DNA from 4 places in the Lactiplantibacillus paraplantarum genome. Region 1 is predicted to be linked to each of the others. Evidence: predicted binding sites of a transcription regulator. Region 1 holds the regulator's gene; each other region holds the start of a gene.
The links. Region 1 encodes LexA, which represses DNA repair genes until DNA is damaged. Its sites were predicted from a motif close to CNAACANNTGTTNG; they were not measured.

Region 2: dinB (DNA polymerase IV) is a predicted target of LexA. The motif match lies at 2,868-2,881, and genes of this name have one in related genera.
Region 3: LP667_RS06390 (replication-associated recombination protein A) is a predicted target of LexA. The motif match lies at 5,717-5,730, and genes of this name have one in related genera.
Region 4: parE (DNA topoisomerase IV subunit B) is a predicted target of LexA. The motif match lies at 2,132-2,145, and genes of this name have one in related genera.

What each region holds. Positions count from the first base shown of each region.
Region 1 is NZ_CP032744.1:1,758,635-1,767,011, reverse strand. Features, by position in the region: gene LP667_RS08495 (glycosyltransferase family 2 protein) at 1-908, opposite strand, end outside; gene LP667_RS08490 (hypothetical protein) at 1,385-1,777, opposite strand; gene LP667_RS08485 (hypothetical protein) at 1,942-2,334, shown strand; gene LP667_RS08480 (hydroxymethylglutaryl-CoA synthase) at 2,370-3,539, shown strand; gene LP667_RS08475 (hypothetical protein) at 3,586-4,215, opposite strand; gene LP667_RS08470 (DNA alkylation repair protein) at 4,315-4,968, shown strand; gene lexA (transcriptional repressor LexA) at 5,068-5,700, opposite strand; gene LP667_RS08460 (DUF896 domain-containing protein) at 5,834-6,091, shown strand; gene LP667_RS08455 (YneF family protein) at 6,189-6,425, shown strand; gene LP667_RS08450 (lysophospholipid acyltransferase family protein) at 6,484-7,122, opposite strand; gene LP667_RS08445 (tRNA1(Val) (adenine(37)-N6)-methyltransferase) at 7,235-7,990, shown strand; gene LP667_RS08440 (GIY-YIG nuclease family protein) at 7,977-8,282, shown strand; gene LP667_RS08435 (D-2-hydroxyacid dehydrogenase) at 8,367-8,377, shown strand, end outside.
Region 2 is NZ_CP032744.1:2,024,995-2,033,371, reverse strand. Features, by position in the region: gene queA (tRNA preQ1(34) S-adenosylmethionine ribosyltransferase-isomerase QueA) at 1-871, shown strand, start outside; gene tgt (tRNA guanosine(34) transglycosylase Tgt) at 1,186-2,328, shown strand; gene yajC (preprotein translocase subunit YajC) at 2,407-2,790, shown strand; gene dinB (DNA polymerase IV) at 2,919-4,052, shown strand; gene LP667_RS10060 (DHH family phosphoesterase) at 4,145-5,101, shown strand; gene LP667_RS10055 (DEAD/DEAH box helicase) at 5,104-6,447, shown strand; gene alaS (alanine--tRNA ligase) at 6,774-8,377, shown strand, end outside.
Region 3 is NZ_CP032744.1:1,325,596-1,333,972, forward strand. Features, by position in the region: gene LP667_RS06360 (nucleotidyltransferase) at 1-936, shown strand, start outside; gene LP667_RS06365 (YceD family protein) at 1,061-1,615, shown strand; gene rpmF (50S ribosomal protein L32) at 1,675-1,854, shown strand; gene LP667_RS06375 (PepSY domain-containing protein) at 2,119-2,703, shown strand; gene LP667_RS17015 (cation diffusion facilitator family transporter) at 3,174-3,803, opposite strand; gene gndA (NADP-dependent phosphogluconate dehydrogenase) at 4,170-5,606, shown strand; gene LP667_RS06390 (replication-associated recombination protein A) at 5,776-7,122, shown strand; gene LP667_RS06395 (response regulator transcription factor) at 7,313-7,999, shown strand; gene LP667_RS06400 (HAMP domain-containing sensor histidine kinase) at 7,999-8,377, shown strand, end outside.
Region 4 is NZ_CP032744.1:1,572,693-1,581,069, reverse strand. Features, by position in the region: gene hslU (ATP-dependent protease ATPase subunit HslU) at 1-108, shown strand, start outside; gene LP667_RS07620 (aldose 1-epimerase family protein) at 132-1,010, shown strand; gene plsY (glycerol-3-phosphate 1-O-acyltransferase PlsY) at 1,204-1,830, opposite strand; gene parE (DNA topoisomerase IV subunit B) at 2,315-4,321, shown strand; gene parC (DNA topoisomerase IV subunit A) at 4,335-6,785, shown strand; gene LP667_RS07600 (LysR family transcriptional regulator) at 6,969-7,928, shown strand; gene LP667_RS07595 (manganese-dependent inorganic pyrophosphatase) at 7,951-8,377, shown strand, end outside.

The DNA of each region.
Region 1 (8,377 bases):
TGCTTTGATTCAATGTAAATCTTACCAATGTAATTACCAATAATGCCCAGGCAGAACAGTTGAATGCCCCCAATTAAGAGCAAAATCGTGACGGTTGAGGCCCAACCACTGACACTATTATTAAATAGTAATTTGCGAATAATTACGACAAAAATACTGATAATGGAAGCTAAGGAAAGTAGGCCGCCCGTAAACGTAGCAATTTTCAGGGGAACATCAGAGAAGTCAACGATGGCGTCCATTGAGTAGTTGAAGAGCTGCCAGATTGACCAATGAGTTTCGCCGGCAGACCGGGGTTGGTTTTCAAATTTTAAATAAGTTGTCCGAAAACCGACCCAGTTAAAGATCCCCTTAGAAAAACGATTATATTCGGGTAATTCTAAGATGGCATCAACCATTTGGCGCGTCATTAAGCGATAATCGCGGGCATTAGGAATAATTTGTACTTTTGAAATTTTATTAACAATTGAGTAAAACGAACGCGATAAAAACGAACGAATAAAGGGCTCACCAGCACGATTTTCCCGCATTGTACCAATACAGTCGTACTCGCCACTTTGAAGCATAGCCAACATTTTAGGCAACAAAGTCGGCGGATCTTGTAGGTCAACGTCCATGACGGCCACATAATCCCCAATTGTATGTTCCAGACCTGCCAATAAGCCAGCTTCTTTCCCGAAATTCCGAGAAAATGAAACGTAATGCACAGTATCAGGATGAGCAGCGTTTAATGTACGTAGCACGTTCAGCGTGTCGTCGGAAGAGCCGTCATTGACAAAGACATATTCAGTTGTGATATCGTTGAACGCCTCCGGATTATCCGCTAGAACTTTTTCAACGGTATGATAAAATATTTCAATCGTAGGTTCCTCGTTATAACACGGAACAACTAGACTCATGGTTTTCATAATTATTAGTATCCGACCTTTTCATAATTTTTAGACGAATCAATTGCGTTTTGGCTTGGTGATCGATACCAATTGGCACCGGTTGAATAGTAGTCGCTCACTAATCAATAAAGAAAAGCATTTTAAACCAGTATGAATATCATAGCCCGAATTAAGGTATAAAGCAATCAATTATCGAGTCACAAAAATTGTAATGGATTCGCGATAACTAGTCAATTAAGACGCTAGTAAACACTGCTGTGGTTCAATTTTATATTGAGTGTTACCGTATGCGATGACACTTAATGATTTCAATTTGTCAGCAGGGCAAAAAAAGCAGCTTTGTGTGGAATTCTATAAAAAGAAGGCCATACGAAGTTGCAAGTTAATGACGCAAGCGCTGTTTTGTAATTGGCGTACCTGATCAGCTAACAGATTACTTTGCGAATATGACAGTTAAGCTCACCGAACGGGGATGTTGAATCTAAAGTATCAAACTAGTCGTTGGCTGCCGTCACTAAGTTGGTCGCGGGTATTGAGTCAATCCGGTAGATGGATATGATGATACTTGCCAAGTTGCCATTGAGTGTGCCTAAGATGGTTAGTGGCGAGACAGAATCACCAATCCGGACTTGCCAATCACAGCTGTTTTGATAGTCTGGTGTGTCGATACGAAGTTCAAAGCGCTGGCCATTGAGTGCTTTGAAGGAGACCCTGGATGATGACAAGCTAATGATGTCACCATCCAGTGGGGCGTTAATCACAGCGTCCGTTGGCTGCATGGCAAGTAAACCCATTCGTTGTGGGTTGGCGACTGTGGGGATGGTCTGATAAATACCTGCGACTGGGGCTTGAACTCTAGTCTGATCATGATGACGTAAAAACCACATATTAACGCACTCCTTACTTAAATAATTACTTTAACTACCGTTATTTGAATTCAGCATAGATTATGGAACCCGTCCCAGGTCAAGCAATTGCTTACAATATTTTTATGGCAAAATGATATAATAGTTGAGAAATCTTAGGATGATTAACGAACGGGGTGGTTCAAGTGGATTTTGTCGATTTGACACCGATAGTATTAACACATACGCCGCTAGGAACACGCGGGTCGACCCCGCGCATACATGATTGGCAATTGGATTGGAAAAAACTAGCGTGTTTGATCGATGATAATCAAGACGTCATGACGCAGGTTGAAGCGGGGCTAGCAGAGGATTGGTTAAATACGCATGGCACCATATGGGATAACGTTCAAGGTTATCACCGGTATCCAAATGATAGGCGGGAGTTTGATGACACTGTCTTTTGGGCGGCCTCCACTTGGGCAACGCCTGCAATCGTCGTTACTTTTCATAATGAACTCAGCCGTGCATTCAGTTGCTATCGGCTTGGATCTGATCCAGATTTTCATTACTTAGGACCACTGGGAAATGCCTATTAATCCGTTATTGTTATTAACAAATTGGAGGAAAACACTTGAAAGTTGGAATCGATAAGTTGCACTTTGCAACGTCGCATTTATACGTTGATATGGCTGAGTTGGCGGTAGCACGTCAGGCTGAGCCCGATAAATATTTGATTGGTATCGGTCAGTCCAAGATGGCAGTGATCCCACCTAGTCAGGATGCAGTCACGCTCGCGGCGAATGCCGCAGCACCAATGCTAACGGCTGAAGATATTGCCGCCATTGATTTAGTAGTTGTAGGGACTGAATCGGGTATTGATAATTCGAAAGCGAGTGCCATATACGTGGCTAAATTGTTGGGATTGAATCGACGCGTTCGTACGATTGAAATGAAGGAAGCGTGTTATGCTGCGACTGCTGGTATTCAGCTGGCCCAGGATCATATTCGGATTCATCCAGATAAGAAGGCCCTAGTTATTGGTAGTGATGTGGCTCGTTATGGGCTGAACACACCGGGAGAACCGACTCAGGGTGGCGGGGCGGTCGCCATGCTAATTAGCGCTGATCCGCAGGTGTTGGCACTGGGGACCACGACTAGTTTACTTAGTGCCGATGTAATGGATTTCTGGCGCCCGTTGTACCATACAGAAGCCCTAGTTGACGGTAAATATTCATCTAATATTTATATTGACTATTTCCAAGATGTTTTTAAAGATTACTTGAAAACAACGCACACACGTCCAGAAGCGATGACGGCGTTAGTTTTTCATTTGCCATATACAAAAATGGGTCTTAAGGCACTTCGGAGCGCTTTGCCACTAGTCGATGATGACCAGCAAAAACGCTGGCTGGCTCATTTTGAGCATGCGCGTCAGTTGAACCGGCAAGTGGGCAACTTGTATACTGGGTCACTCTATTTAAGCTTGTTATCGCAATTATTAACAGATCCGCAGTTACAGCCGGGCGACCAATTAGGACTATTCAGTTATGGCTCTGGTGCGGAGGGGGAGTTTTATACTGGTGAACTCCAGCCTGATTATCAATTGGGCTTGGACGCTGGCTTACCGCAACGTTTAGCCCGTCGTCGACGAGTCAGTGTCGCGGAATATGAGACATTATTTAATCAACAACTGCAATGGCAAGCTGAAGATCAGGTTGTGTCAGTTGCGGATGATCCACACCGCTTTGTGCTAACCGGACAAAAAGCTGAGCAACGTCAATACCTGGATCGCGAGGCTTAATAAAAAAGCACTTGCTATTAGCAAAATTGCTAGGCAAGTGCTTTTGTTATTTGAAATTATTAGTGATGATTTGGCCATCTTTAACACTAAGTAAGGTTTTATCAGTTGTATCTGGCTGTAGCAGTTGAATGGTGTAACCAGCCGCTAGATTCTTTTTAAGTGACTTAGACAAGGACTTGAAGTTTGAAGTAATTGTCGTGATGGCTTTTTGATTTTGTGACGGATATGACTTGATTGTTTTTAAAGATTTGACGTATTTTTTGCCGGTTGGGGTGATCGTATAAGTTTTGGTTGCTTTCGTAAATGCGACCGTCCCGATTGACTGATAGTTCGCTTGCAGCTGTTTAAGAATGTTTTCTTCGTTTAACTTAGTAGTTGCTGCAGCTTGTTTAGCGCTACCTTCGTTGAAAATAACCTGTGAGGAACTTAAGCTCGTCGATTTTGATTTGCTAGTACTTGCACTAGTTTTAGCACTTGATGCTGCTTTGCTGGTAGTGTGCTGTGACTGGTTGTAAGGCCAATACGGTAGTTTGATAACAGCATAAATAGTGACCACAGCGCTTAAGACCGTTATGAACGTTAGAAATTTCCAACCACCACCGGTTTGACGTGCATAAATCACGGAAAATAAAGCTAATAGAAAAACAATCAAGCCCATAATGGCTAGGAACAACATGTAACCAACTCCCAATGTTTGAAATAATATAATTATTATACCATTGAACTATTGGCTGTTTGATACCGAATTAAAATATTTTGAAAATGAGGGGACAAAATGACTAATTTGTTGACGACACCACCACTTTTTTTACCCAGTCATCTTGAAAATCAGGCACCGATGGCTAAGTACATGCGTGACCAGTTTCAGTTTCTGGGGGTTAAAAGTCCGGAGCGCAGGGAACTGTTACGACCGATTCGTCAGGCGAGCTACCAACTAACGACACATCAGTTACAGCACTGGCTAGCTTTTTATTATCAACAACCCTATCGCGAGTATCAGTACGTGGCAATTGACCTTGCGCTGGCCAATCTGCGCCGACTAACACCGGCTCAGTATCAATGGTGTCAGCAGCAACTTACAGTGACGCCGTGGTGGGATAGTGTTGATGCGTGGCGTAAAGTACTCGCAACGTACATTCTGAAGCACGGTTGCTTAGAGCAAGAAGGACCAGTGTACTTGCGCGCTACTGACAAATGGGTCCGGCGTGTGGGGATTACGTTACAGTTAGGTTGGCAGCAACAAACCAATGTTCAGTATTTACGGACGGCCATTTTAAGCAATCAATGCGATGAAGATTTCTTTATTCAAAAGGCGATTGGTTGGGCGTTGCGCGATTACAGTAAGACTAATCCGGCATGGGGCCGTGAATTTCTGGCAACGACAACTTTGTCACGGCTTGCACAACGTGAAGGGCAAAAGTATTTATAACGCATGTTTATAAAATTGCGCTACGCGGGAAATAAGTGAGTAAGAACCGTGGTAATAAAAAAAGATGACGGCTAAGGTCATCTTTTTGATCATTAATACTTATTGAAAAAGCATGTCGCGGTATAAACCAACAACTTTACCTAGGACGGAGACGTTGTTCAAAATAATTGGCGCCATCGTATCATTCTCGGGTTGGAGGCGGTAATGATCGGCTTCTTTGAAGAAACGTTTGCACGTCGCTTCATTTTCATCGGTCATCGCAATGATGATGTCGCCGTTGTCAGCTGAGCTTTGACGACGGACAATAACTTGATCACCATTCATGATGCCGATATTGATCATACTTTCGCCTCGAATCGTTAGCATGAATAAATCACCACCGAATGATTCTAATTCCTTAGGGATCGGGAAGTAGTCTGTGGCTTCCTGAACCGCTAAGATGGGTTGTCCAGCGGTCACGGTTCCGAGGACTGGAATTTGATGCGGGGTGGTTTCGACTCCCAAGGCTTCGAAGCCAGCGGGCGTTACTTCAATGGCGCGGGGCTTGGTAGGGTCTTTTTGAATGTAACCCTTCTTTTCAAGTCGTGAAATATGGCCGTGAACGGTCGAAGTCGAAGATAAGTCAACGGCTTCCCCAATTTCACGAACAGTTGGCGGATATCCTTTTTCATTGACGCGTTCATAAATAAAACGAAGAACGGCCATTTGTTTGCTTTCCGATGTTTTACTCATCTTGGCACCTCATTTATTATTTTCATTATTGGTTAAACCAATTGTAGCATAGCGTTTCACAGCTTTCAAACAAATGTTCGGTTGACAAACGCTATTAATTGATTTACGGTCTATTTTCGTGTATATTGCATTGATGAAAGGGGCTGCTACTTTGATTTCAAAAGAATTGCTTGCTCGGATCAATGAGTTAGCTCATAAGGCGAAAGCCGAGGGCCTCACCGAGTTGGAAGAAGCGGAACGGCAAGAGTTACGGCAAAAATACTTGCAGGAATTTCGGGCCGGGTTCCGGCAACAAGTTGAGATGCTGCAAGTTTATGATAAAGATGGTAAAGAGGTTACGCCCGAAAAGGTTCGCCAGGTACAACGTGATCGCGGCCTGCGGGATGATTAACCGATTTCAGGAAAATTTGTCAACTGACAAATTTTCCTTTTCTTTTATTATTAATTTGTGTAGACTAGTTTAATGAAGACTGTAATAAGGGAGGGGAATGACTGTGTCTACTGGAATTTGGATTTTAATCGTCGTTATCGGCGTATTAGTTGGGTTAACTGGTGGCTTCTTTGGTGCCCGGCATTATATGCAAAACTATTTGAAGCAAAATCCACCTATTAGTGAAGAAATGCTTCGGAGCATGATGATGCAAATGGGTCAACGCCCATCCGAAAAGAAATTGCACCAGATGTTAAATTCAATGAAAGCTGCTTCTAAAAACGATAGTAAGTAGTATTGATAATAAAAAAGTGCCGGTTCGCAATCGCGATTACCGACACTTTTTTATTGTATTATTGGCGCTTAGAATTAGTTGTTGCGGGATCAATGTATTTGAACGTTGGATCAATTTGGTGATCCAGCTGGTCAAAAGCACTGAGCATTTTAGTTTCAATTTGCTTCTGACCGGCATCATCTAGTTTAAGTTTGCGATCAATGTAGATGGGTTCCCCGAAACGGACAGTGACGCGTTGTCGACTGAAGAGCTGTTTGAAGGTCAATGGCCCTTGGTAAACAGTTGGGACGAGGGGCACACCAGCCATTTTGGCAATAACTATCGCGCCACCCTTGAGTTCTTGTGAGTGTCGCGTTCCTGAAGGGTACATAATTAGTGAGAGTTTTCCGCTTCGCAAGAATTTGACAGGGGTCTTGATCGCGGAGGGTCCAGGATGTTGGCGGTTGACAGGAAAAGCATTGGCATGGACGAGAATGTACCGCAAAACAGGGTTTTTAAATAATTCTTCCTTAGCCATAAAACTAAACTTCATTGGACTACCGGCTAAGGCATAGTATAGAGGATCAAACCATGTTCGGTGTGGGCCAACTAAGATGTAGGCGCCCTCAGGAAGGTTGGCACGTCCTTGATAGCGGGGCCGACCGTTAATTATGGTGATGATCAGTCGGACTAGTCCGCGCATAAAAGAATAAAACATCACGATCTTCCTTTCGTTTACTAACTGCTCACAGTATGACGAAATTTGGCAAATTCTGCAAGTTAATTGTATGATAGCTTTGCGATGATTTTAATGGAGGGGGTGGCCGAGTATGGCCGACGTCACGTTACACGCTGATGAGCGTATTGATCAATTATATAGTAAAGATATTCAAATTATTCAGAGTTCTCAAGTGTTTGCATTTTCACTGGATGCCGTTTTACTGGGGGACTTTGCGCAAGTTGCGAAGGGGATTAACAGTCAGATTGTGGATCTCTGTGCTGGTAACGGCGCCGTGGGATTGTTTGCCAGCGCCAAGACTCGCGGTCACATTACAGCCGTGGAAATTCAACCACGGTTGGCGGACATGGCGCAACGAAGTGTTACCTTGAACCATTTAACACACCAGATGACGGTTCTAAACGAAGACTTACTGGCAATCACGCAACAATTACCGAAAGATTCGGTGGACACGGTCCTGTGTAATCCACCATATTTTAAAGATCAGCCCCAAAGTGTTAAAAATCCCAATCCACATCTGGCAATTGCGCGTCATGAATTATCGGCCAATCTAGATCAAATTTTGGCTGTGAGTAGTGATTTACTAAAAATGAATGGTAAGGCTTATTTCGTTCACCGTCCCGAGCGGCTGGATGATCTATTCATCGCAATGGCTAGGAATCGGTTGGCACCCAAACGCATTCGATTTGTACATCCTAAGGCTGGGCGAGAAGCCAATATGGTGTTGATTGAAATGATCAAAGACGGCAAGGCCAACGGCGTTCGGATTATGCCGCCGCTTGTGGTATATCAAGATAATGGTGAGTATGGAGAAGAGGTGCACACGCTACTTTATGGCGAAGATTGATAAGACTGTTACGGTCGATGCCGCAACGAAAAAATATTATTTTTATGTATTGTTATGTGCTGACCAGACGTTGTACGGTGGTTTTACGGATAACTTACAACGCCGGTTAGCAACACATAACGCTGGCAAAGGTGCTAAGTACACACGTGTAAAATCACGGCGCCCCTTGCAATTAATTTATCATGAAACTTTCAATGACAAATCAAGTGCGTTGAAGGCCGAATACGCCTTTAAACACCAATCGAGAGCTGCCAAGCTAAATTACTTGTCAGCTCACGATGTAAAAATTTAGCGAAGTTTTCACAATTAATGATTCTATTTCTGGCATTTACTGTTATAATATTTACTGTATCAATATATAGGAGGAATTTTTGTAATGAAAATTAT
Region 2 (8,377 bases), 270 kb from region 1:
CGACGCGGTCGTGATGAATAATTCACGCGTGATGCCAGCCCGCTTGTATGGTGTTAAGCCTGAAACTGGTGGCCATGCGGAAGTTTTATTACTTCATAACACAGAAGGTGACGAGTGGGAGACGTTAATGAAGCCGGCTAAGCGTGCCAAGGTCGGTACGGTGATCTCGTTTGGTGATGGTCAGTTGACAGCGACTGTGACCGCTGAAAAAGAAGACGGGATTCGAATGATCGAGTTCCACTATGATGGCATCTTTATGGAGATCTTGGAGCGTCTCGGTGAAACACCATTGCCACCATATATCAAGGAAAAGCTCGACGATCCTGATCGTTATCAGACGGTCTATGCCAAAGAAAATGGCTCAGCCGCTGCACCAACGGCGGGTCTTCATTGGACAAAGGAACTTTTACAAAAGGTTCAAGACAAGGGTATTAAGTTAGTTTACTTGACGCTGCATGTCGGATTAGGGACTTTCCGACCAGTTGAAGAAGATAATATTGAAGATCATAAGATGCACAGTGAGTTTTACCGGCTAGATGAAGATGCTGCCAAGACGTTAAATGAAGTCCGGCAAAGTGGTGGGCGCATCATTGCGACTGGAACGACGTCAATTCGGACGCTGGAAACGATTGGTAGTAAATTTGATGGTGAAATCAAACCTGATTCTGGTTGGACGGATATCTTTATCAAACCTGGTTATCAATGGAAAGTTGTGGATGCATTCATTACGAACTTCCACTTACCAAAGTCGACCTTAGTCATGTTAGTTGCAGCCTTTACGGGGCGTGACTTGATTTTGAAGGCTTACCAGCACGCCATTGATGAAAAATACCGCTTCTTCAGTTTTGGGGATGCTATGTTTATTCATTAATTAGGCTGAACTTGAAATAGGAACTTGTTGGGGCTAATCGAAAATCAGTGGTTAGATTGATCTAAACAGTAATGGTTGCTTGCAGGTTAATGATTAATAGCTGATTTTGGGCCCCATTTTAGCATTTTTAATATTGATTAATAGTCGCTTCAAGAAAGTCTAATGGATTCTTGAGGCGACTATTTGATATTAGGGCTATTTTGCGATGTTTGGCAACACCTTACAAGTTACTCGTGGCGTTGTGACTGGTTCACGACTGGATTTCGTGCTATCATTGTTTGTGTTTAGCAACATTTTGATACGGAGGAACGGATATGGAACCGGCAATTAAATACCGATTAATTAAGAAAGAAAAGCATACTGGGGCTCGACTTGGCGAACTGATTACGCCACATGGAACTTTCCCAACACCTATGTTTATGCCCGTAGGAACACAGGCCAGTGTTAAGTCACTGGCCCCTGAAGAATTGGATGCGATGGGTGCGGGTGTTATCTTATCAAATACGTACCATCTTTGGTTACGGCCCGGCGAACAGATTGTTAAGGAAGCTGGTGGCTTACACCAGTTTATGAATTGGAAAAAGGGTATCTTGACAGATTCAGGCGGTTTTCAAGTTTTCTCATTAGCTAAAAACCGCGATATTACCGAAGAAGGGGTTCATTTTAAGAACCATCTGAACGGTTCAAAGATGTTTTTGTCACCCGAAAAGGCCATTCAAATCGAAAATGATCTTGGCCCGGATATTATGATGAGCTTAGACGAATGTCCACCGTTCTTTGAAAGTTACGACTATGTTAGTAAGTCGGTTGCCAGAACGAGTCGTTGGGCTGAACGGGGCTTAAAAGTTCACCAACATCCCGATTACCAAGGCTTATTTGGTATCGTTCAGGGGGCTGGTTTTAAAGATTTGCGTGAACAAAGTGCAAAAGATTTAGTTAGCTTGGACTTTCCTGGTTACTCGATTGGTGGTTTGTCAGTTGGAGAATCTAAGGCTGAAATGAATCATGTCTTGGACTTTACAACGCCGTTATTACCAGAGAATAAGCCCCGCTATCTGATGGGGGTTGGTTCAGCGGATGCGTTGATCGATGGTGCGATTCGCGGTGTTGATATGTTTGACTGTGTTTTACCCACGCGAATTGCCCGTAATGGGACTTGTATGACCTCACACGGCCGACTGGTGGTCAAGAATGCGGCCTATGCACATGACTTCACACCCCTAGATGATAATTGCGATTGCTATACTTGTCGTAACTTTACACGCGCCTATATTCGTCATTTAATTAAGGCGGATGAAACGTTTGGGTTGCGATTAACGAGTTATCATAACTTGTACTTCTTATTACACTTGATGAAACAAGTACGGCAGGCAATTATGGATGACAATTTACTGGAATTCCGGCAGAATTTCTTTGAAATGTACGGTTTTAACGAGAAAAACCCGAAAAACTTTTAGTGATACTGGTATTTCAGACTGTAATTTGTTAAAGTTAAAGATAGTCAAACTTTTACTTAAGATTAGGAGCGATATTAAATGGGTCAAATGGCATCAATTCTGTTCATCGTGGTCATGTTTGCTTTCTTATACTTCTTCATGATCCGTCCACAACGGAAACAACAACAACAGCATCAACAAATGTTAAGCAAAATCAAACGCGGTGACAAGGTCACAACGATTGGTCGGCTACACGGCGTTGTCGATGAAGTTAATGAAACTGAAAAGACGGTTACCTTAGATTGTGACGGTATTTTCTTAGTTTTCGATTTAAACGCAGTGGCAAAGATTTCACCAGCCGAAGATACAGCAGCTAAGACGGTTGCACCAGAATCAGGTGCGGCGGCTGAATCAGCAGCAACGTCTGAAGTTGAATCAGCAAGTTCAGCAGCAGACAATGAGTCTGATTCTGAAGCTAAATAATAATTAAAGATAAGCGATTGATCAGTGCTGGTCATCGCTTATTTTTTTAGGATTTTTCTGGACCAAACACGCGCTTTTGAACGTACGTTCGTGTATAATGAACCTACTAAGAATAGGAGGGATAGCTAATGGCTCAGTCAATTATTGAAGCGCCCATTCGGGTGAACACAAAGCGTAAAATCATTCACGTGGATATGGACGCCTTCTATGCGTCGATCGAAGAACGAGAACATCCGGCGTATAAGACCCAGCCATTAGTGATTGCTCATGATCCGCGACAGACCGGTGGCCGGGGGGTAGTTACGACGGCCAACTATGTCGCACGACAATTTGGCGTCCATTCAGCGATGCCGGCTGCTAAAGCCTTAGAGCTGTGTCCCAAGGCAGTATTCAAGACACCTAACTTTCCGTTGTATCGTGAGATATCTGATCAGATTCATCGTATTTTTCATGAATATACGGATATGATCGAACCGATTGCTTTTGATGAGGCCTATTTAGACGTGACTGCTAATAAAAAGCATATTCACAGTGCCGTCGAATTGGCCCATAAATTACAACAAGAGATATGGCATCAGACGCATTTGACTTGTTCAACTGGAATTTCTTATAACAAATTTATTGCCAAATTGGCGTCTGATTATCGGAAGCCAGCTGGCGTGACCATTGTCCTGCCACAGGATGCGGAATCATTTCTGTTACGTGAACCAATTGAAAAGTTTCGTGGCGTCGGTAAAAAGACGGTTCCAAGGATGCATGATTTAGGCATCATGACCGGTCAAGACTTATACGCACAGTCCGAATTAGACTTAATCAAGCAATTTGGCAAGCTTGGTTACATTTTGTACCGGCGGGTTCGGGGGAGCGACGATCGGCCAGTGGAATATTTACGAGAACGAAAATCGATTGGTAAGGAGCGGACATTCGGGCCGTTTTTACAATCGACAGCGGAAGTGAACACGCATCTGAAGGCCATTGCTAAGTTAGTCGCCACTAGTATGCAGGCGCACCAACGTCATGGGAAAACGCTAGTCTTAAAGTTACGTTATGGTGATTTTGTAACGATTACTAAGCGCAGCACCTTTAGTGAGTTCATTCCGAATGACGCGACTTTGTTTGATCAATATGCTGAAGAAATTTTTGACGAGGTCGTTGATACTCACTTTGATACTGGAATCCGGTTGCTTGGCATTACGTTGACAGGCCTGGCACCACTAGCTTTTGAGAACTTAACGCTGCCGCTTTATCCGAATGACAATTAATTTATTTGGCGCGGCGGGGATTCTTCGGTATACTGGAGTACTGTGACAGTTTAATCGCCATCAGTAAATTATGAGAGTAAGAAGGTTCATTTATGACCGTCCAAACAGCAATTTTTGACTTAATCAAACAAGCAAAAACAATTATTATTCATCGTCATCAACGGCCTGATCCGGATGCCATTGGCAGTCAGTTAGGATTAGCAGCTATCATCAAAGCTAGTTTTCCGGACAAACGAGTATTGACGCCCGGTAAACAGTACCATGGTTTTGATTGGTTAGGGCAAATGGATGAAGTTACAGAAGCAGACTATCAAGATGCTTTAGTACTAATTCTCGATACCGCTAACCAGCCAAGAATTGATGGGGAGTTTTGGCAACAAGGTAAGACGATTGTTAAGATCGATCATCATCCGAATGATGATGCTTTTGGGGAACCACAATGGGTGGATGTTGATGCCTCCAGTACGAGTGAAATGATTTATAACTGGTTCGCGCCATTTGAATCAGAATTGACACTGACGGCTGACGCTGCCCGCCTATTGTACGCAGGAATTGTTGGTGACACGGGCCGTTTCTTATATTCCGCTACCAAGCCAAGTACCATGCGGGCCGCAGCCGCGCTAATGGAAGCTGGCGCCAATGCCGAAGCCGTTAACCGGATTGAAGACACGATCACGTTACCAGTTGCCCGACTCTCGGCCTATGTTTATGAACATTTGACCCAACTTGATTCTGGTGCCGCCTATGTTATTCTGACGAATGACATCATGGATTCATTTGCAATTGGCGATGCTAGTACCGCTGGCGTTGTGCCACTACCGGGAAGAATCGATACCGTCAAGTGTTGGGCGATTTTTGTCCAACAAAAGGAAGGCGATTTTCGAATTCGGCTACGTTCGAAAGGGCCATCGATCAATGGCGTGGCCAAGCACCATGACGGGGGTGGTCACGCTTTAGCAAGTGGTGCCAAGGCGAAGGACCAACAAGAAATTGAAACGGTGGTGCGAGAACTCGACCAAGTCGCTAGCCATTATGAGAAAGAGGTTTAACTATGACCGCAAGTTTTGAAGATTTTAAATTGCAGCCGTTTTTGATGCAGGCGCTAACTGACATCAATTTCCGCAAACCGACTGCAGTGCAGGAAAAATTGATTCCGGTAATTGCTGCTGGCCGGAGTGTGATTGGGCAGTCGGCGACGGGGAGTGGGAAGACGCATACCTTCTTATTGCCCATGATCAATCAACTGAATGCCGATGAGCGCTATGTGCAAGCGGTTATTACAACGCCGAGCCGTGAATTAGCCTATCAGATTCAGACGGCGGCTAAACAATTAATTCAACATAGCCCGAAAGCAATTCATATTGGGTTATATGTTGGTGGTACTGATAAGCAGGAACAAATTGAAAAGCTTAATCGCCACCAGCCACAACTAATTATTGGGACGCCTGGCCGTATTCTTGATTTAATGCGTTCACAAGCACTCGATGTTCATCGGGCGACCCAACTAGTAGTTGATGAAGCTGATATGACGCTCGACTTAGGCTTCTTGAACGTGGTTGATCAGATTGCTGGGCGGATGCCAGCTGATTTGCAGATGTTGGTGTTCTCAGCAACGATGCCACAAAAATTAACGCCTTTCTTACGTAAGTATATGAATAATCCAGTTATGGAAGAAATTCCGGTCGCATCGGTGATTAGTCCCACTATTGACAATTGGTTGATTTCAACCAAAAGTCATGACAAGAATAGTATCATTTATCGGTTGTTGACGATTGGGGAGCCCTACTTGGTGTTAATCTTTGCCAACACCAAGGAGCGCGTTCAAGAATTAACGCATTATTTGCGGCAACAGGGTCTAACCGTTGCTATGATTCATGGTGATATCCAACCACGTGAACGAAAACGGGTGATGCGTGATGTACAACAGTTGAAGTATCAGTTTGTCGTTGCAACGGATCTAGCCGCCCGAGGCATTGATATTGAAGGCGTCTCACACGTTATCAACGATGATATTCCAAATGACTTGGAATTCTTTATTCATCGGGTTGGCCGGACAGGTCGTAATGGAATGGCTGGTACGGCCATTACATTATATAGTCCGGGCGAAGAAGCTAAGGTCAGTGCGGTCGAAGCGATGGGCATTAAGTTTAAGCCTAAGGCCATTCAGGATGGCGAAATTGTGGACTCATATGACCGTAATCGTCGTGCTAAACGGGGCCCTAAGCAAGAGAAGCTCGATCCAACCCTGATTGGTTATGTCAAGAAATCTAAGAAGAAGATCAAGCCGGGGTATAAACGCCGTATTCGTAAAAAGATCAGTGATAAGGCGCGGATGGATCGGCGCATTGAACAACGCGCCGCTGCACGGAATGCCCGCAAGGATCGTAAGTCTTAAGGTGTAATAATTGACGCGGATTGGTCAAAAACTACCGGACGGTGTATTGACAATCAGCAGTAAGTTTTCTATACTTTGCAAAGTAAGGACATATTTAAATCACATGCCGGTCAAGAGACACTTTGGTTGCTGGGAAAAGTGCGGTGTGGTTTAGATGCTACCTAAAAGTATGACTAGCAAACTAGTCCGTGTCTCAGCGTTAATGAGCTTAAGAGGTAAACGAACACATCGTTGCAAGCAAAGTGGTACCGCGTTAACAGCGTCTTTGCTAGCAACGGTGTTTTTTTGCCTTAAATTAAGCATGATAGAAAGGGTGCCAGAATTAAATGAAAAAATTAAGTAGTAGTGAAATTCGGCAAATGTACTTGGACTTTTTCCATGAAAAGGGCCATACGATTGTCCCAAGTGCGTCACTTGTTCCCGTAGATGACCCAACGTTATTGTGGATCAACTCCGGCGTTGCCACAATGAAGAAATATTTTGATGGTTCCGTTGTACCTGATAATCCCCGGATGACTAGCTCACAAAAGAGTATCCGGACTAATGATATTGAAAATGTTGGCCGGACAGCACGCCATCACACGTTATTTGAAATGCTGGGTAACTTTTCGGTTGGTGACTATTTTAAAAAAGAAGCTATCAGTTGGGCGTGGGAACTCTTAACCTCACCGAAGTGGTTTGGTTGGGATCCGGATAAGTTATACATGACGGTCTATCCCAAAGATACGGATGCTGCTAAGTTCTGGGAAGCAACGGGTGTTAAACCTGACCATATCATTAAAGTTGAAGATAATTTCTGGGATATTGGCCAAGGCCCATCCGGTCCTGATTCAGAGATTTTCTATGACCGTGGTGAAGCCTTTAATAATTTAGCTGACGATGATCCAGAAAATTATCCTGGTGGTGAAAATGAACGCTACTTGGAAGTTTGGAACATTGTCTTCTCACAATTTAATCACACGCCAGAAGACACTTATGAACCACTTCCTCGTAAAAACATTGATACGGGGATGGGGCTGGAACGGGTCGTTTCAGTCTTTCAGAATGCCAAAACGAATTTTGAAACTGACTTGTTCTTACCGATTATTCATAAAACGGAAGAATTAAGTGATGGTAAGCATTATGGCGATAATGCGCAGGACGACGTGTCCTTTAAGGTGATTGCTGATCACGCCCGGGCAATTATGTTTGCCATTAGCGATGGTGCGCTACCTTCCAATGAGGGGCGGGGGTATGTTATTCGCCGGTTGATTCGCCGGGCCATCTTGCATGGTCAAAAGCTAGGCCTAAAAGAGGCTTTCTTGGACCAATTAGTGCCAATCGTAGGCAAAATCATGGCCTCACACTATCCAGATGTTCTTAAGAATAGCACGTATATCGAAAAAATCGTGGCATCTGAAGAAAGTCGTTTTAATGAAACGTTAAATGACGGTCTGAACTTATTAAACAACTTGATTGCAGAAACTAAGCAAGCTGGTCAAAAGACTTTGGCTGGCAAAGATGCGTTTAAGTTATACGACACTTATGGCTTCCCATTTGAATTGACTAAGGAATACGCTGGCGATGAAAACTTGGATGTTGATGAAGCTGGTTTTGAAGTTGAAATGAAAGCTCAACGCGATCGTGCGCGGAATGCCCGTAGCGGTGCGAAGTCAATGGGTGTGCAACGGAGTTTGTTGATTGACATCAAGACGCCGAGTGAATATGTCGGTTATGATGAGTTGACTAATGTTCAAGGCACTTTGAATGATATTATTGTGGATGAAACCTTAGTGGATCACATTGACAACGGCCAGGCTGAAATGATTTTCAGCAAGACCCCATTTTACGCTGAAATGGGAGGTCAAGTTGCTGATCGTGGCGTGATCTTGGATGATGCCGGACAAGTGGTTGCCAAAGTGACGGATGTCCAAAATGCGCCTAATAAGCA
Region 3 (8,377 bases), 430 kb from region 1:
TTTTTTGCAGCCCAACCTGCACACTTGTTTGCACGGGGCGGCATTGAACTGCTAAGTGCGTTGAACTGTACGAGCGTGGTTTTTGGTGCTGAGCACCCTGAGTTAGATTTTCAACGGCTAACAGCCGCTATTGCTGCTAATCAGGGCGACTTTAGTCACTATAACGCCACCTATGCGACACAGTTCAACTCTGCCTTACAGGCGGCTACTGGTGTTACGTTAACGGCGGCCAATGATATGCTGAGCTTTTGCTATTATACGGCTAATCAGGCGCTGGCCCACCCGATGCGGCTAGTGCCAATCAAGCGTCAGCAAGCTGATCATGCGACAACTGCTATCGCAACGGGAAGTTCGTATGCTAGTGGGACAGCGGTTCGTCAGGCCGCTTTTGATCAGAATTGGGGCAGTCTCAAATCAGTGGTTCCCACGGATACGTTGACCGCCTTGACGACGCAGCGCTTGCAGCGGTGGGCTGACTTTTGGCCTTTCTTACAATATCAATTGCTAACAGTTGATATTGCTCACAGTGGTCAGTATGATCAGATGGCGGAAGGCTTGGAGTACCGAATGCAAACAATGGCGCAACGGGCGACGTCTTTTGATGATTTTATTCATCAGGTGAAGTCTAAGCGGTATACGTACACTCGGCTGCAGCGCGTTGCGACGGCCGCGTTGTTGCAATTAACTCAGGCGGAAGTCCAAGCGGCCCAAGCCCATAATTATTTGCGTGTTCTAGGATTTACCCCTAAAGGTCAGGCTTACTTACATCAAGTCAAAAAACAGTTACCATTACCGTTATACACAAAAATCAATCAAAAACTGCGACAACATGCGCTGAATCTGGACTACCGGGCCGGCCGGGTTTACCAATTAATTAATGGGCAGTCCCAAGATTTGTATCGCCAACCGTGGCAATTACCGGCAATTATTGGTTGACCGAGGCGGACTTTCCTGATATGGTTAGGTCTATTGGCGGGCATTTTGGCCTGTCAAGGAAAAAACATTGACAAAGGATTTTTACACAGGTATAATTTATCACGTTGCATTAGGAGGTTTTTAAATGAAATGGTCACTTTCACAACTTAAAACGTACCGTGAAACGCCACTTCAGTTTGATGAAGCATTGGATTTAAAACACTCCTTGATGAGCCGTTATCCAGAAATCATCGATGTTAAGTCAGTTCATGCAACTGGTTTAGCTAGTTACGATAAGGATAATGTGTTGATCACTGCGAAGATTGACGCAATGTTAACGTTGCCGTCCAGTCGATCGCTGACGCCAGTGGATGTGCCATTGGCTTTTCAGATGACAGAATATTATGTTCCCCAGGGAACGGATCTCAGTCGTTTTGACGAGGAGACCGATACGGTAATTATTTTACCTGAAGATGATATTTTAGACTTTGATGTCGCTGTGGAGGATAATATTTTAATTCACATCCCCATGCAGATTCTTTCTGAAGCTGAGCAAGACGGGGCCCCAATGCCGACTGGTAAGGGCTGGGAAGTCCTCTCTGAGGATGACCAAGCGTTGCAAGCTGCAGAACTTAAAACTGTTGATCCGCGTTTAGCTAAGTTAAAAAACCTGTTCCCTGATCAGGAAGACAAGGATTAAGTTAGTTGAGCGTATCAAAAAACACATTATGTGAATTCACTTGAAGGAGGTGTAGGTTGATGGCTGTACCAGCAAGAAGAACATCTAAGATGCGTAAACGCAACCGTCGTGGTCATATTAAATTGGCTACACCAAATTTGGCACCATGCCCAAATTGTGGCGAATTACGTGTATCACACCGTGTTTGCCCAAGTTGTGGTTACTACAATGGCAAGCAAGTCGTAAAAGTAAACAACTAATTGTTAGTTGCTGAAAAGTCGCATTGCGGCCATGGCGCATGGGACCTTTCGTTACCATAATACGATCTAAAAACCCGCTTAGGCGGGTTTTTTTGTTATCCTCAATTAATGTCATTGTGGCGCACTAGTGTTGTGATTATCGTTAAACTAGTTTAGTTTGCATATTGATTGCGACTGATAGCCAAGCTTACGTATACTAAAGTTATCAATATAAAAAAATACACGTGACAACTTTTACTAGGCAGTGACGAGGAGGTTATGGAGATGACTATCAAAGGTTATGGACTTGGAATTATGCTACTGAGTGTTGCATTGTTAGCCGGATGTACTTCAAATCAGTCTGTGAAAAATAATGATAACCGACAACAATCGAGCAGCCAAAGTAGTTCGGCCAAAAGCGTGACGGCCACGACTAAAGTTTCACTAACAGCGGCCATTAAAGCCTTTCAGCAGCAATATCCAGATGCAAGTATCACGAGTATCGAATTAGAAACTAAACTTGGCCGCCCCGTGTATACACTGGAAGGAGACGGTGGTACTCAGGAGCATGAATTACAGCTCAATGGTCGTACTGGAAAAGTAATCAGTAAAAAATCCGAGCAATTGGACCAAGAAGATCAAGCTGATCATAAGGCCAATCAACTGAATCTAAGTAAAGTGATTAGTCCTAGCAAGGCCGTCGCAATTGCGGTCCATGATCGAAACGGTGGCCACGCAACGGAACTCAAGTTAGATAAGGAGACCGGGATTACTTATTGGGAGGTTCAGGTTCGTCAAGGCCAACGGCAAGTTGACGTTAAGATCGACGCTCATAAAGGTAGTATATTGGAAACAGAACATGATGATTAAGTTCAGGTGGGCAGTGTAAGCATGCGGCTGCGAAGCGTAATACTGTGACATAAATCAATGGTAAAACGGGTGGTCTTAAATGAGACGACCTTTTTTAGCAAGATGGGACTTCATCGCTCGGCTGGTTAGTTATATTCAACGTTGTTGGTCGTGATCATCACATCGGTTTCCATCACGCCAAACTCTTGCCACATGATTTGATTAATAGTTTGAATGAGATGCGTGATTTCTATGGCAGTCATTTGCGATGGCACGCTGATTGTGACACGTAACATAATTAAATTGCCGTCATAATGGGCTTTGAGGAATATGACTTTACGGACGACACTTAAACTAGCAATTCGGTGTTGATAACGATTTTCAAGGTAGGGGTCGAAATAATCAACTAGGTTCAGACTGCTTTCGCGAAAAATTTTGGCACCAGTGTTGAGAATGTATAATCCTAAGCCAATGCTGATAACGTTATCAAATCAGTGAAGATGGAAGCTAACGGTTATTAGGATCGTGAGAATCGTTGTTAGACTGGTCAGAGCATCCGTAAAGGTATCACGACTGGCAGCGGTCAGGGCGGCATTATTAAATTTACGGCTCCAGTAATGATTGAAGGCCCACAAAATTGTTAACGCAATAAAGGAGAAACTCGCGGCTAGACCAGCTACGGTTCCTGGGTTTTTCAATGGTGTATGGGTGGCAAACGTTATCATACCTTTAATAATGATTTCGAGCCCAATGGCCGCCATAATGGTGCCGGCAAGTAAAGTGAAAATGGTCTCAAAACGAAAGCGGGATTGCTGAATTCGGGGCCCTAATTGGTACTGCTCTTTGAGAGCGATAGGGGCGCCAAACAGATCGTTATCGTGAGTTCGACTAGCGATAAACAATCCGGTCATGAGTAAGCCAGTCGAAAAAATTCCTGACAGATTATTGAAAGCATCCGCTCGTAAGGCTTGTGAGTGGCCCCAGTGGGCACCTAGGAGCTCAATGATAAATAGGCCTAAGTAAACGGCCACGTTGCCCCAAAGATGGTGACGGGCCGTTTTGAGCGAGATAACTACGGGGTGTTCAATTTGATGCCAGTTAGGTGGTGTATTGTTGCGCATGGTTGGTGCCTCCTTGCAGATCTTAGCCTGAATTGGCGGGCTAATTGCTAGGTATAGCGACATGAATATTGCTCAAAGTATGGCCGTAGCGCTAGCACAGATGAATACAATAATCACACCCCACGTCATTAAACGATGAAGGCGATTAGCTAGACCACATTAACACTAGCGTAGCATGGCTTGTTAAGGATTGTCAGGGGTCATGATTTGAAAGGAAAGTGGCCTTTTAGATGCTGCTGTGAAAATTAATTTCTTTCTTGATTGAATGTTATGAAATTAATTTTATTAATTGCGATCATTTACTTTATTAACTGCATTTTTTTTGGTACGATAGTTGCGTAATAAAATTTGGGAGGCAATAAACTAATGAGTAATGAAAAACCACAAATTGGTGTCATTGGGATGGCCGTCATGGGTAAAAACCTGGCGTTGAACATCGAAAGCCGCGGCTACAAGGTTGCGATTTTTAATCGGACCGGTGCCAAAACTGAAAAGGTCGTTAAGGACCACGCTGATAAACAATTAGTACCAAGCTATAAGATTGAAGACTTCGTAGCGTCACTTGAAACGCCACGTCGGATTATCATGATGGTTAAGGCTGGAAAACCAACTGATGCCGTGATTGATGAATTATTACCATTATTGGATAAGGGTGATGTCTTAATTGATGGTGGGAACACCAACTTTAATGACACGATGGCCCGTAACGCTCGCTTAGATAAATCCGGTATCAACTTTATCGGCATGGGCGTTTCCGGTGGTGAATTAGGTGCCTTACAAGGGCCTTCATTGATGCCTGGTGGTCAAAAGGAAGCTTACGATTTAGTTGCCCCAATCTTAGAAAAGATTTCCGCAAAAGCGCCTCAAGACGGGGCACCTTGTGTCACTTACATCGGCCCTAACGGTGCTGGTCACTATGTTAAGATGGTTCACAATGGGATCGAATATGGTGATGAAGAGTTAATCGATGAATCATACAATATTATGCGTAACGTGGCGGGTTTATCCGTTGACGAAATGGCTGACATTTTCACTGACTGGAACAAGGGTGAATTAAGCAGCTACTTGATTGAAATTACCGCTGACATTTTGTCACGTAAGGATGATTTAGGCGCTGATAAGACTAAGCCGATTGTTGACATGATCTTGGACCGTGGGAACAACAAAGGGACTGGTAAGTGGAGCTCTGAAGATGCGTTGAACGTTCAAGTGCCACAATCAGTTATCACGGAAGCCGTTTATGCACGTTACATCTCGATGATGAAGAACGAACGGGTCGCTGCTTCTAAGCAGTTAGCTGGTCCAACTGCTGATGTTAAATTACCAGCCAAAGAAGAATTGGTTGAAAAGATTCGGCAAGCGCTCTACTTCAGCAAAATCATGAGTTACGCTCAAGGCTTTGAACAACTCCGCTTTGCTTCCGAACATTACGGTTGGGACTTGAAGTTTGGGGAACTTGCTCAAATCTGGCGTGCCGGCTGCATTATCCGGGCACAATTCTTACAAAACATCACGGATGCTTTTGACAAGAAACCAGACTTAAATAACTTATTGATGGACGACTACTTCACTGATATCGCCGCTAAGTACCAACAATCAACACGTGAAGTGCTTAGCTTAGCCATCCAAGCGGGTGTGCCAGTGCCTTCATTTAGTGCCGCATTGTCATACTACGACTCATATCGGGCCGAAGTTTTACCTGCTAACTTATTACAAGCACAACGCGATTACTTTGGTGCTCATACGTATGAACGGACTGACCGTGAAGGCTTGTTCCATTACAGTTGGTATGAAGAACAATAAAATAACTTTGAACTGAATAAACTGTGACTGATGACGATGATCGTCATTAGTCACAGTTTTTTTGTGTTGAAGTTGGGATTACCAGTGATTCGCGGTGGTTTAAGTGGATTAGAACGTACGTTTGCGTTAAAATTAAAGGTAATGAACTAACGCGAAAGTGGGGGTTGCTATGCGACAAGAATCATTATTTAGTCCGGATAAGGCTAGTAGTCCGTTGGCGTACCGAGTCCGACCAGTGACGCTAGCGGGCTTTAAAGGTCAGGATCACCTACTTGGTCCGGGTAAATTATTGCGACAATTAATTGCTGAAGACCAGTTGCCATCTTTGATCTTCTGGGGACCGCCGGGTGTCGGCAAGACGACGCTAGCCGAAATTATTGCGCAACAGACGCAATCACACTTTATTACTTTCAGCGCGGTTACTAGTGGTATCAAAGAGATTCGCCAAATTATGGATGAAGCGGAGGCCAATCGTGATTTTGGCGAGAAGACGATTGTTTTTATTGACGAAATCCATCGATTCAATAAGGCCCAGCAAGATGCATTTTTGCCCTATGTTGAACGTGGGAGTATTACCTTGATCGGAGCGACCACGGAAAATCCGTCATTTGAGATTAACGCGGCGTTATTGTCGCGATGCAAGGTACTGGTACTAAAGGCATTGACGGCTGGTGATCTGGAAGCAGTCTTGCAAGGGGCGTTGCATAATCCGAATGGGTTTCCCAATCTGGAGATTACGTTGCAACCAGATACGTTACGACTAATTGCAGAATTTGCCAATGGCGATGCTCGCATGGCACTCAATACTTTGGAAATGGCGGTCTTAAATGGTGATCGAGATGGCTCCCATGTCACGGTCACCACAGCAGGTCTATCGCAGTTGATCAATACAAAGTCGTTGCGCTATGATAAGCATGGCGAGGAGCATTATAATATTATTTCTGCACTACACAAGTCGATGCGTAATAGTGACGTGGACGCGGCGATTTATTGGTTGATGCGGATGCTTGCTGGCGGCGAAGATCCCTTGTATATTGCACGACGCTTGATTCGTTTTGCCAGTGAAGATATTGGTTTGGCTGATCGGCAGGCCTTGCCATTGACGGTGGCAGTATTTCAAGCCTGTCAACTGATTGGGATGCCCGAATGTGATGTGAATTTGACGGAAGCCGTGACTTATCTAGCACTGGCCCCGAAATCAAATGCACTATACGCAGCCAAATCGGCAGCTCAGTCAGATATCAAAGCAACGGGAAATTTACCGGTACCGTTACAAATTCGTAATGCACCGACAAAATTAATGAAAGATTTAGGTTATGGTTCTGATTACCAATATGCACACGATACGGCTGATAAATTAACTACCATGACAACGATGCCACCGGAGTTAAGTCAGCATCGTTACTATGAACCAACTAGCCAGGGACAAGAGAAAGCCTGGCAACAGCGCTTAGCTACCATTCGACAGTGGCACCACCAACATCCACAAACAAAACCGACCGATGGCGAGGCTTAAAGATTGCAATTTGATGAGAATTCACTAAAATTAGATTTGGGTGAGGAACAGACACTGGTTGAGGTGTAGGAAATTCAGCGTTTTCATGTTAAAATAACATGTTGTACTAGCTTAAGGCAGATTAGTGGGGCTCAAGCACTAATCTGTACGGTTTTTAGATAAGTTGAATATTAGGAGTGACTAAAAGTAAATGAGTCGAATATTAATTATTGAGGATGAAAAAAACCTCGCACGCTTCGTTGAATTAGAATTAAAACACGAAGGCTATGATATTCAAGTCGAATATAACGGCCGCAAGGGGTTAGACGCAGCGTTAGCTGAAGATTTTGATGCCATCCTATTAGACCTAATGTTACCAGAACTAAATGGTTTGGAAGTATGTCGGCGGGTACGTGAAGTTAAGAACACGCCAATTATCATGATGACGGCCCGTGACTCTGTGATTGATCGAGTTTCCGGCCTGGATCATGGGGCAGATGATTACATTGTTAAGCCATTTGCTATTGAAGAATTACTGGCACGCTTACGAGCACTATTGCGGCGAATCGATTTGGAAAGTGAACAACAAAGCACTAAACAAACGACCGTCACTTATAAAGATTTGACGATTGAAAAGGAAAACTTAGTCGTTAAACGCGGCGACGAAGTCATCAACTTGACGAAGCGTGAATATGAACTGTTATTAACTTTAATGGAAAATATTAACGTAGTCTTAGCACGGGATGTCTTGTTAAACAAGGTTTGGGGTTATGAGTCAGAAGTTGAAACGAATGTTGTCGACGTTTATATCCGTTACTTGCGGAATAAAATTGACCGACCAGGCGAAAAGAGTTACATCCAAACTGTTCGTGGGACTGGATACGTGATTCGTTCTTAATGACTGACATCAATACTAATCAAGTGACGCCCAAACCACGGCGCCGTTGGTCATTAAAATGGAAATGGGCGCTTGGGACCGCAATCGGGTCCGCGCTCATTTTTATTTGTTTTTCATTATTGGTCTATAAGAGCTTCACGAACCTCTTATTGCGCCAAGAACAACGGAACGTGGCTAGTGCAGTTACAACGGTGCAACAGTCTTTGCGAACGGAGTCCAAGGGATTAACGATCAAATCGGTGGCGGCTAAGTTGCAACCGGAAGCGAGTGTAGAACCGGCCAATACCATGAGTGAGCGGAAGCACGGGGTTCTCCAGAGTAAAATCTTTTCAGATTCAGATTTGACCGCCCTTTCGCGAACGAACTTAGCAGTGACGG
Region 4 (8,377 bases), 190 kb from region 1:
GAAGGACCAGACATGGAAATGGGCGAAGTCACGATTACGGAAAGCTACGTTAATGACCGCATCGGGAACATTGCGCAGGATAAGGATCTTAGCCGCTATATTTTATAATTATAAGGGGGACGTTTACGCGGATGACAGTAGAATTAAAGAATGAGTACCTGACCGTTTTAATTAACGAAGCCGGGGCTGAACTAAGTAGTGTCAAGTCTAATGACGGTATCGAGTACATGTGGCAGGCCGACAAAACTTTTTGGGGTCGGCACGCACCCGTGTTATTTCCAATCGTTGGTCGATTGAAGAATGATCAATATACCGTTGCTGGTCAGGCTTATCATATGGGACAGCACGGTTTTGCCCGTGATAACGATTTTACGGTCGTGAAGCAAACGGCAACGCAAGCAACGCTTGAACTGACTGATAGTAGCGCAACGCGGGACATGTATCCGTATGCGTTTCGCTTACGCTTGATTTATACGCTGACGGATCATGAATTAACCGTTAACTACAATGTGCATAATCCAGCTAATCAAGAATTACTGTTTGCAGTTGGGGGGCACCCGGCCTTTAACGTGCCACTTGCTGATTCAACCGCAACTTTAGCTGATTATAAAATTACGGTGGCGCCACGGAAGGTTTATTCACATATTCCGTTACAAGCACCGTTAAATGATGCGGCTAATGCGGATGATTTTGACTTAACGAAACCGTTGGCGCTCAGTCGAGACTTGTTTAAAGATGATGCCTTGATTTTAGCGCTGGATCATCATGAAACGACATTGATGTTGGATACTGATCGGGATGATCATGGGGTGGCCATGACAATCGAAGACGCACCATATGTCGGCATGTGGTCTCCATACCCCGCAGAAGCGCCATTCGTGTGCTTAGAGCCATGGTGGGGCATTGCGGATAACGTTGATAGTGATGGCCAATTAAGTCATAAGATGGGCATTAATCGGCTTGCAGCGAACCAGACGTTTGATGCCAAATATGCGATTAGCTTTTTCTAACTAAAATTACGATGATTTAGCAAAACCGGTCGACAGGCTTGACCGGTTTTTTGGTGTGATCAGGAAGATAAACAGAAGTATATTGTATCATGTTACTTTAACTAAAATAGCAAAACCAAAAACCAGCAACTAAGCTTACCAGTTCCTAACTAAAAGACCACTCAATAATGAAGTGGTCTTGAAAGTCACGCGATTATTTGCGATTGGCCCGTTGCTGACGTCGCCAACCGAGTCCGAAGTGCACCAATGATTCGGTCCCATTTTTGATACGTGCAATGTTACTGCGGTGCCGATAGAAGATGAAGAGGGTCAATGCAAAGGCCACGAGTGATAGCAGCCAATCTTGATAGTAAAAAATCGCAATCAACGTGACGATTGGGAAGGCCGTCATACTAGCAACACTAACCATACTGGTCGTGTAAACTAACAGTAGCATGATGGCACTCGCAATCAAGAAAAATTCCCAATTATAAGCCAGTAAAATCCCGGCACTGGTGGCAACGGCCTTGCCACCTTTGAAGCCGATATAAATTGAGAAAGTATGTCCTAAAATGGCTGCTAGTCCGATCAATAAGGTATACCGGTTATTCATATGAAACAGCAAGGTCGGTTGCAGTGCTGCGATGGTGCCCTTTAGAATATCCATCACCATGACAATTGTCCCAGCGGTCGGACCCAGAACCCGATACGTGTTGGTGGTGCCGATGTTACCACTGCCTGCTTGACGAATATCAGTGTGAAAGAAAAACTTGCCAATAATGACACCCGAAGGAATCGCGCCAATTAAATAGGCGATGATCAGCATAATTATTATTTTCAAAGTTGGTTCCTCCTGCAATAGAATCAATCAATATTTTAGCATTCTTTTTAAGATTGTGGGAATTAATTGGTTTAAAAAATGATGTTTGCGTGTCAAATTATGAAATTAAAATGATTTTTTGATAATTTTTATATGGCTAAAAGCTGACGGTAAAGGTCTTTAAAGCGCTAACTAGCAAATTAGTCACGCGTTTTAAGAACTAGTCGTGACCACTAATAAGTTTATTCATTGAACTGGCGCTTAGAATCAACATGAGGTAAGCTAGTAGGTGGCTTTAATTTTTTAGTTGTATCGTTTATTGCGAACGTATGTTTGCTTTTTGGATCAGTAACGTGTATGCTAACAGATAATGAGCATACGTGATAATGAAGTTTTCAATACGATTACGTCTTGACAGGTCGAGGCTTTTAGGACTATTTTATTACGGTTACCTTAAAGTATTACTTGATGAGGCAGATTTATAAATATCAAAGGAGTTGTGAGAATGGCCAAGAAAAGCCCAAAATATGATGATTCTTCAATCCAAGTACTTGAAGGATTAGAAGCCGTTCGGAAACGTCCCGGAATGTATATCGGTTCTACGGACGGCCGCGGACTCCATCACTTAGTTTATGAAATTGTTGATAATGCCGTTGATGAAGCCTTAGCTGGCTATGGTAAAGAAATTAACGTGATTATTCACGCTGATAACAGTATCACCGTTGTCGATCATGGTCGTGGAATGCCGGTTGGAATGCATGCATCTGGCATTCCAACACCTGAAGTTATCCTAACAGTCTTACATGCTGGTGGTAAGTTCGGCCAGGGTGGTTATAAGACTTCTGGTGGGTTGCATGGGGTCGGTGCGAGCGTCGTTAATGCGTTGTCGTCCGAATTAACGGTAACGATCATCCGTGATGGTTACCGCTACGTTGAACACTTCAAAGATGGTGGTCATCCCGTTGGTACTCTCGAAAAGAAAGGGAAGACTAATAAGCCAACTGGAACGACGATGACTTTTAAGCCGGACGCTAGTATTTTTACAACGACGGTTTATAATTTTCAAACGTTGGCCGAACGGTTGCGTGAATCCGCATTCTTGCTGAAAGGTGTCAAAATTACGCTGACTGATGAACGGGAAAATCAGCAGCAGGAATTGGTCTTCCATTACGAAGATGGTATCAAGGCGTTTGTCAGTTACCTCAACGAAGATAAGGACACCCTTGGGGATATTATGTTCTTTGATGGCACTAAGGAAAGCGTCGAAGTTGAAGTCGCTGCGCAATACAACGATGGCTATTCGGAAAATTTGTTGTCATTCGTCAATAACGTGCGGACGCCCGATGGTGGGACGCACGAGGTCGGGTTCCGCAGTGCCTGGACGAAGGCGTTCAATGAATATGCCCGCAAAGTTGGCCTATTGAAGGACAAGGATAAAAATTTGGAAGGCTCCGATGTCCGTGAAGGGCTATCCGCTGTTATTTCATTACGGGTACCGGAAAATCTCTTACAATTTGAAGGTCAAACTAAGGAAAAGCTCGGGACACCCGAAGCCCGGACGATCGTTGATAACATCGTGAGTGAACAACTTCAATTCTTCTTGATGGAAAATGGCGAATTTGCGCAAATGTTGATTCGCAAATCAACGAAAGCTCGGCAGGCCCGTGAAGCTGCTCGCAAAGCCCGTGATGAAAGTCGAAATGGTAAGCGGCGGCACAAGCAAGAACGGCTACTTTCTGGGAAATTAACGCCAGCGCAGTCTAAAAACGCTAAGAAGAATGAATTGTTCTTAGTCGAAGGGGATTCGGCCGGTGGTTCAGCTAAACAAGGACGTGATCGAAAATTCCAAGCTATCTTGCCATTACGTGGTAAGGTATTGAATACTGAGAAAGCCAAATTAGCTGATATTGTCAAAAATGAAGAGATCAACACCATGATTTACACAATTGGTGCTGGCGTTGGCCCCGAATTTGACCTTAAAGCAAGTAATTACGATAAAGTCATTATTATGACCGATGCCGATACCGATGGTGCCCATATTCAGATTCTGTTACTCACGTTCTTCTACAAATATATGCGCCCCATGATAGATGCTGGCAAAATTTACATCGCTCTGCCACCGTTATATCGGTTGCAAAAGAAGCAAAACAAGCAATTGCGGACGGAATATGCTTGGACCGATGAGGAATTAACGCTCAAGACCAAGTCATTTGGTAAAGGCTACGCACTCCAACGTTACAAGGGACTCGGTGAAATGAACGCGGAACAGCTATGGGAAACAACCATGGATCCTGAAAAACGGACTTTAGTCCGAGTTCGCATCGATGACGCGGCGCTAGCGGAAAAACGAGTCACAACGCTAATGGGTGACAAAGTTGAACCTCGTCGGAAATGGATCGAAAGTAACGTCCACTTTAATTTAGATGAAGATGGATCATTGTTAGATAACGAGGCCGTCTCATCCGCACATGAACAGGCCGATGAAGAATTGGCCCAACAGCTAAAACAATAGAGGGGGTCGTAAAATGGCAACTGAACAACCAAAAATTCAAGAACTAACTCTTGAAGACGTCATGGGCGACCGCTTCGGCCGTTATTCTAAATATATTATTCAAGAACGCGCCTTGCCAGATATCCGTGATGGCTTGAAGCCAGTACAACGGCGAATCCTATACGCGATGAATCAGGACGGGAACACCTTTGACAAAGCTTTCCGTAAGTCCGCTAAGTCAGTCGGAAACGTCATGGGTAATTTTCATCCCCATGGTGACTCTTCGATTTATGAAGCAATGGTGCGGCTTAGTCAGGACTGGAAACTGCGAGAACCGTTAATTGAAATGCACGGGAACAATGGCTCCATGGACGGTGATCCGGCTGCTGCCATGCGGTATACCGAGGCACGTTTGAGTAAAATTGCTGGTGAAATGCTTCAAGACATTGATAAAAAGACTGTCGATATGGTCCTAAATTTTGATGACACGGAGTATGAACCCACTGTTTTACCGGCCCGCTTCCCTAACTTATTAGTTAACGGGGCAACGGGGATTTCGGCCGGTTACGCAACGGAAATTCCGCCGCATAACTTGAGTGAAGTTATCGACGCGATTTTATTCCTGATGAATCATCCTAAGGCAACACTTGAAGACTTGATGGACTTTGTCAAGGGGCCCGATTTCCCAACTGGGGGGATCATTCAAGGATTAGCAGGCATCAAACAAGCCTATGAGACTGGCCGTGGGCGTATCGTGGTACGTTCACGAACCAAGATCGTGCCACTTAAGGGGAATAAATCACAGATTGAAGTTTCAGAGATCCCTTATGAAGTTAACAAGGCGCAATTGGTGAAAAAAATTGATGAAATTCGCATTCTGAAGAAGATCGAAGGAATCGCCGAAGTTCGTGATGAAAGTGACCGCCAAGGACTATCGGTGGTGATTGAATTAAAGCGTGACGTCAATGCAGAAGGTATTCTGACATACTTACTCAAAAATACCGATCTACAGATTACTTATAACTTCAACATGGTGGCTATTTATCATCAGCGACCTGAACATGTTGGCCTCAAGACAATTCTAGCGGCCTATTTGGAACATCAAAGAGACGTTGTAACCCGTCGGACCCAGTTTAACTTACAAAAGGCTGCGGATCGCCAGCACATCGTTCAAGGCTTAATCAAGGCGATGTCCATTCTCGACCAAGTGATCAAGACGATCCGTGGTAGTAAGGATAAGAAAGATGCCAAGCAGAATTTAGTTAGTCAATTTGATTTTACTGAAATTCAGGCTGAAGCCATCGTGACGATGCAACTATACCGGTTAACCAACACCGATGTGACTCAGTTAGAAAAAGAAGCCGCTGAACTAGCCAAGTCCATCGAAGCTTATCAACTGATTTTGGCGGAACCTAAAGAACTCGATAAAGTTTTACGGCGCGAATTGAAAGCTGTTCAAAAAGCTTATCCAACTAACCGTTTGACTGAGATTCAAAACGAGATTCAAGAACTAAAGGTTAAGACCGAGGTCGTGATTCCACAAGAAGACGTCATCGTCATGATCAGCCATGATGGCTATATCAAGCGAACTAGTTTACGCTCTTACTCGGCATCTGAGCCTGATGATAATGGGCTTAAAGATGAAGATTATCCAATCTATCTAGCTAAGAACAGTACTTTAGATCATTTAATGATGTTCACCAACATGGGCCATCTAATCTACCGACCGATTTATGAAATTGCTGACGCCAAGTGGAAAGATACCGGCGAACACATTTCTCAGACGATCGGGTTGGCCGACAACGAGCGCATCACGTGGGTCTATTCTTTTGAGAATCTTAAAGCTACCGGGAAATTCTTAGTGGCAACTAGTGACGGTTATATCAAACAAACCGCCTTTGCTGATTACACGCCGGGCCGAACTTATAAGACCCGGGCTAGCCAGTTTATAAAAATGAAGTCAGATAACGCAAGCGTTGTGACGGTCAAATACTTACCAGCCGCGCCAACAGGAACCTTGATTTTGATCACGCAACATGGTTATGGCCTGCGCTATGATTTGAGCGAGATCCCAACAATTGGTGCGAAAGCGGTCGGCGTCAAGTCCATGGATCTGCGCGATGATGCGATTGTGCGGGCAGCCATTGCGGCTAATGATGATGTGATTGCAATGATTACGCAGCGTGGTTCGTTTAAAAAAATGAAAGTGGCCGATCTCCCAATAACAAGTCGGGCCCGTCGTGGGGTACAGGTTTTACGCGAACTGAAAAATAATCCACACCGGGTTGCTGACTACGTCTTAGTGGCTAATAATGCTAATGGGGTAGCACTTGATGTGTTGACTGATCGTGGCAAGCACCATTCAATTTTAAATGATGACCATCCGGTCAGCGCGCGTTATTCTAATGGTTCTTTTGTCGTTGATACTGACACGGAGGGCGAGCCCGTTGCCATGCAGATTCATCCCATTCCGCTCACTGTATAGTTTTTAATGCGAATACTTGCACGTTAACGGCCATTCGATTAAGATAATGTTATGGCAGGGTAAAAGATTATGAATTAGTTAAGCTTTATTTACCGATAACAACCGCTTGCTTTCATCTTGAATCTTGTATAAAATTATAGATATTATAAGATGGCGATAAGAAGAAAGGATCAGGTAAAATTCATGAAGACAACTCAAGAAAGTATTTTCTCATCGAAAACGTTAACGTATTTCTTGCAACTAGCTGAAACGATGAATTACACGCAAGCAGCTCAAATTTTAGGAATTACCCAACCAGCATTGACCCAACAGATCAAAAAACTAGAGCGTACGGTTGGTGCCCCTTTGTTTTATTCGGTTGGAAAAAAGTTACGACTCTCTGACGCAGGTTACACAATGCTCAATGCGACGCACAGCATTTATAATGTTCTTAACAAGGCGACTGATGAAATTCAACAAACTACGAGTGCAACTCAAGGGACGATTAACATTGGGGTTTTAGCCTCAATTGAAGATCACGTCTTTGAAGATTTTGCTATCAAGTATTATGAAGCAAATCCGAATGTGATTATTTCATTACACATGTTGACGCGTAAAGAGATTTGGGAACGGTTGGAAAATAACCGAATTGATTTGGCTGTCATGTACTTGCCTGATGAAAGTATTAAGAACTGGAAACCATATCAATCCAAGAAGATTATCCAAGATGAATTATTATTTATTTCGGGTGATGAAAAGTTAGCTAAGAAGAAGCGGATCAAGTTTAAGGATACAACGCTTAATCCGTGGGTCACTTACCCTGAAAACTATTACTTGGATCAAGTGGTTAAAGAATCTTATAAGAACCAATTGGCGGATTTACCAACGGCAGTCGCTCGTTTCACGACACCGCAACAAATTTACCGCTTCGTGGCAGCTACTAACACTAATACGGCTTTGCCAAATTCATTTATGGTGGCTAATCCAGCAACTGATAAGCTGCATACGTTATCATTTGAACCAGCCATCAAGTTCGATTTAAACTTTGTCTTCCGTAAAGATAAGGACCAAATTCCACGAATCAAGAATTTCCTTGATGAATTTGACACTTACCTACGAGCTGAAGATTATATTTCACGGTTACAAAAGATTAATCAAAAATAAGTTTTAAGGGAGTTTTGTGCTAATGAGTAAGGAATTAGTTTTTGGACATCAAAATCCTGATACCGACGCAATCGTGGCGGCCAAGGCGTTCTCATACTTTGAAAATAAAGTGGGGGCGGACACTGAAGCAGTTGCATTAGGCGAACCAAACGAAGAAACCCAATTTGTTTTGGACTACTTTGATGAACCAGCACTACGGGTGATTACTAAGGCCAGTGATGAAGTTGACAGTGTCATGCTTGTCGACCATAACGAACCACAACAAAGTGTCAGTGACATTGCTGACGTTACGGTTAGCCATGTAGTTGATCATCATCGAATTTCTGGTTTTGACACGGCACAACCATTATTTTACCGAGCCGAACCACTTGGTTGCTGCAGTACTGTCATTTACAAGTTATTCCAAGAAAATGACATTGAAATTCCTGCCAAGTTAGCTGGATTGATGT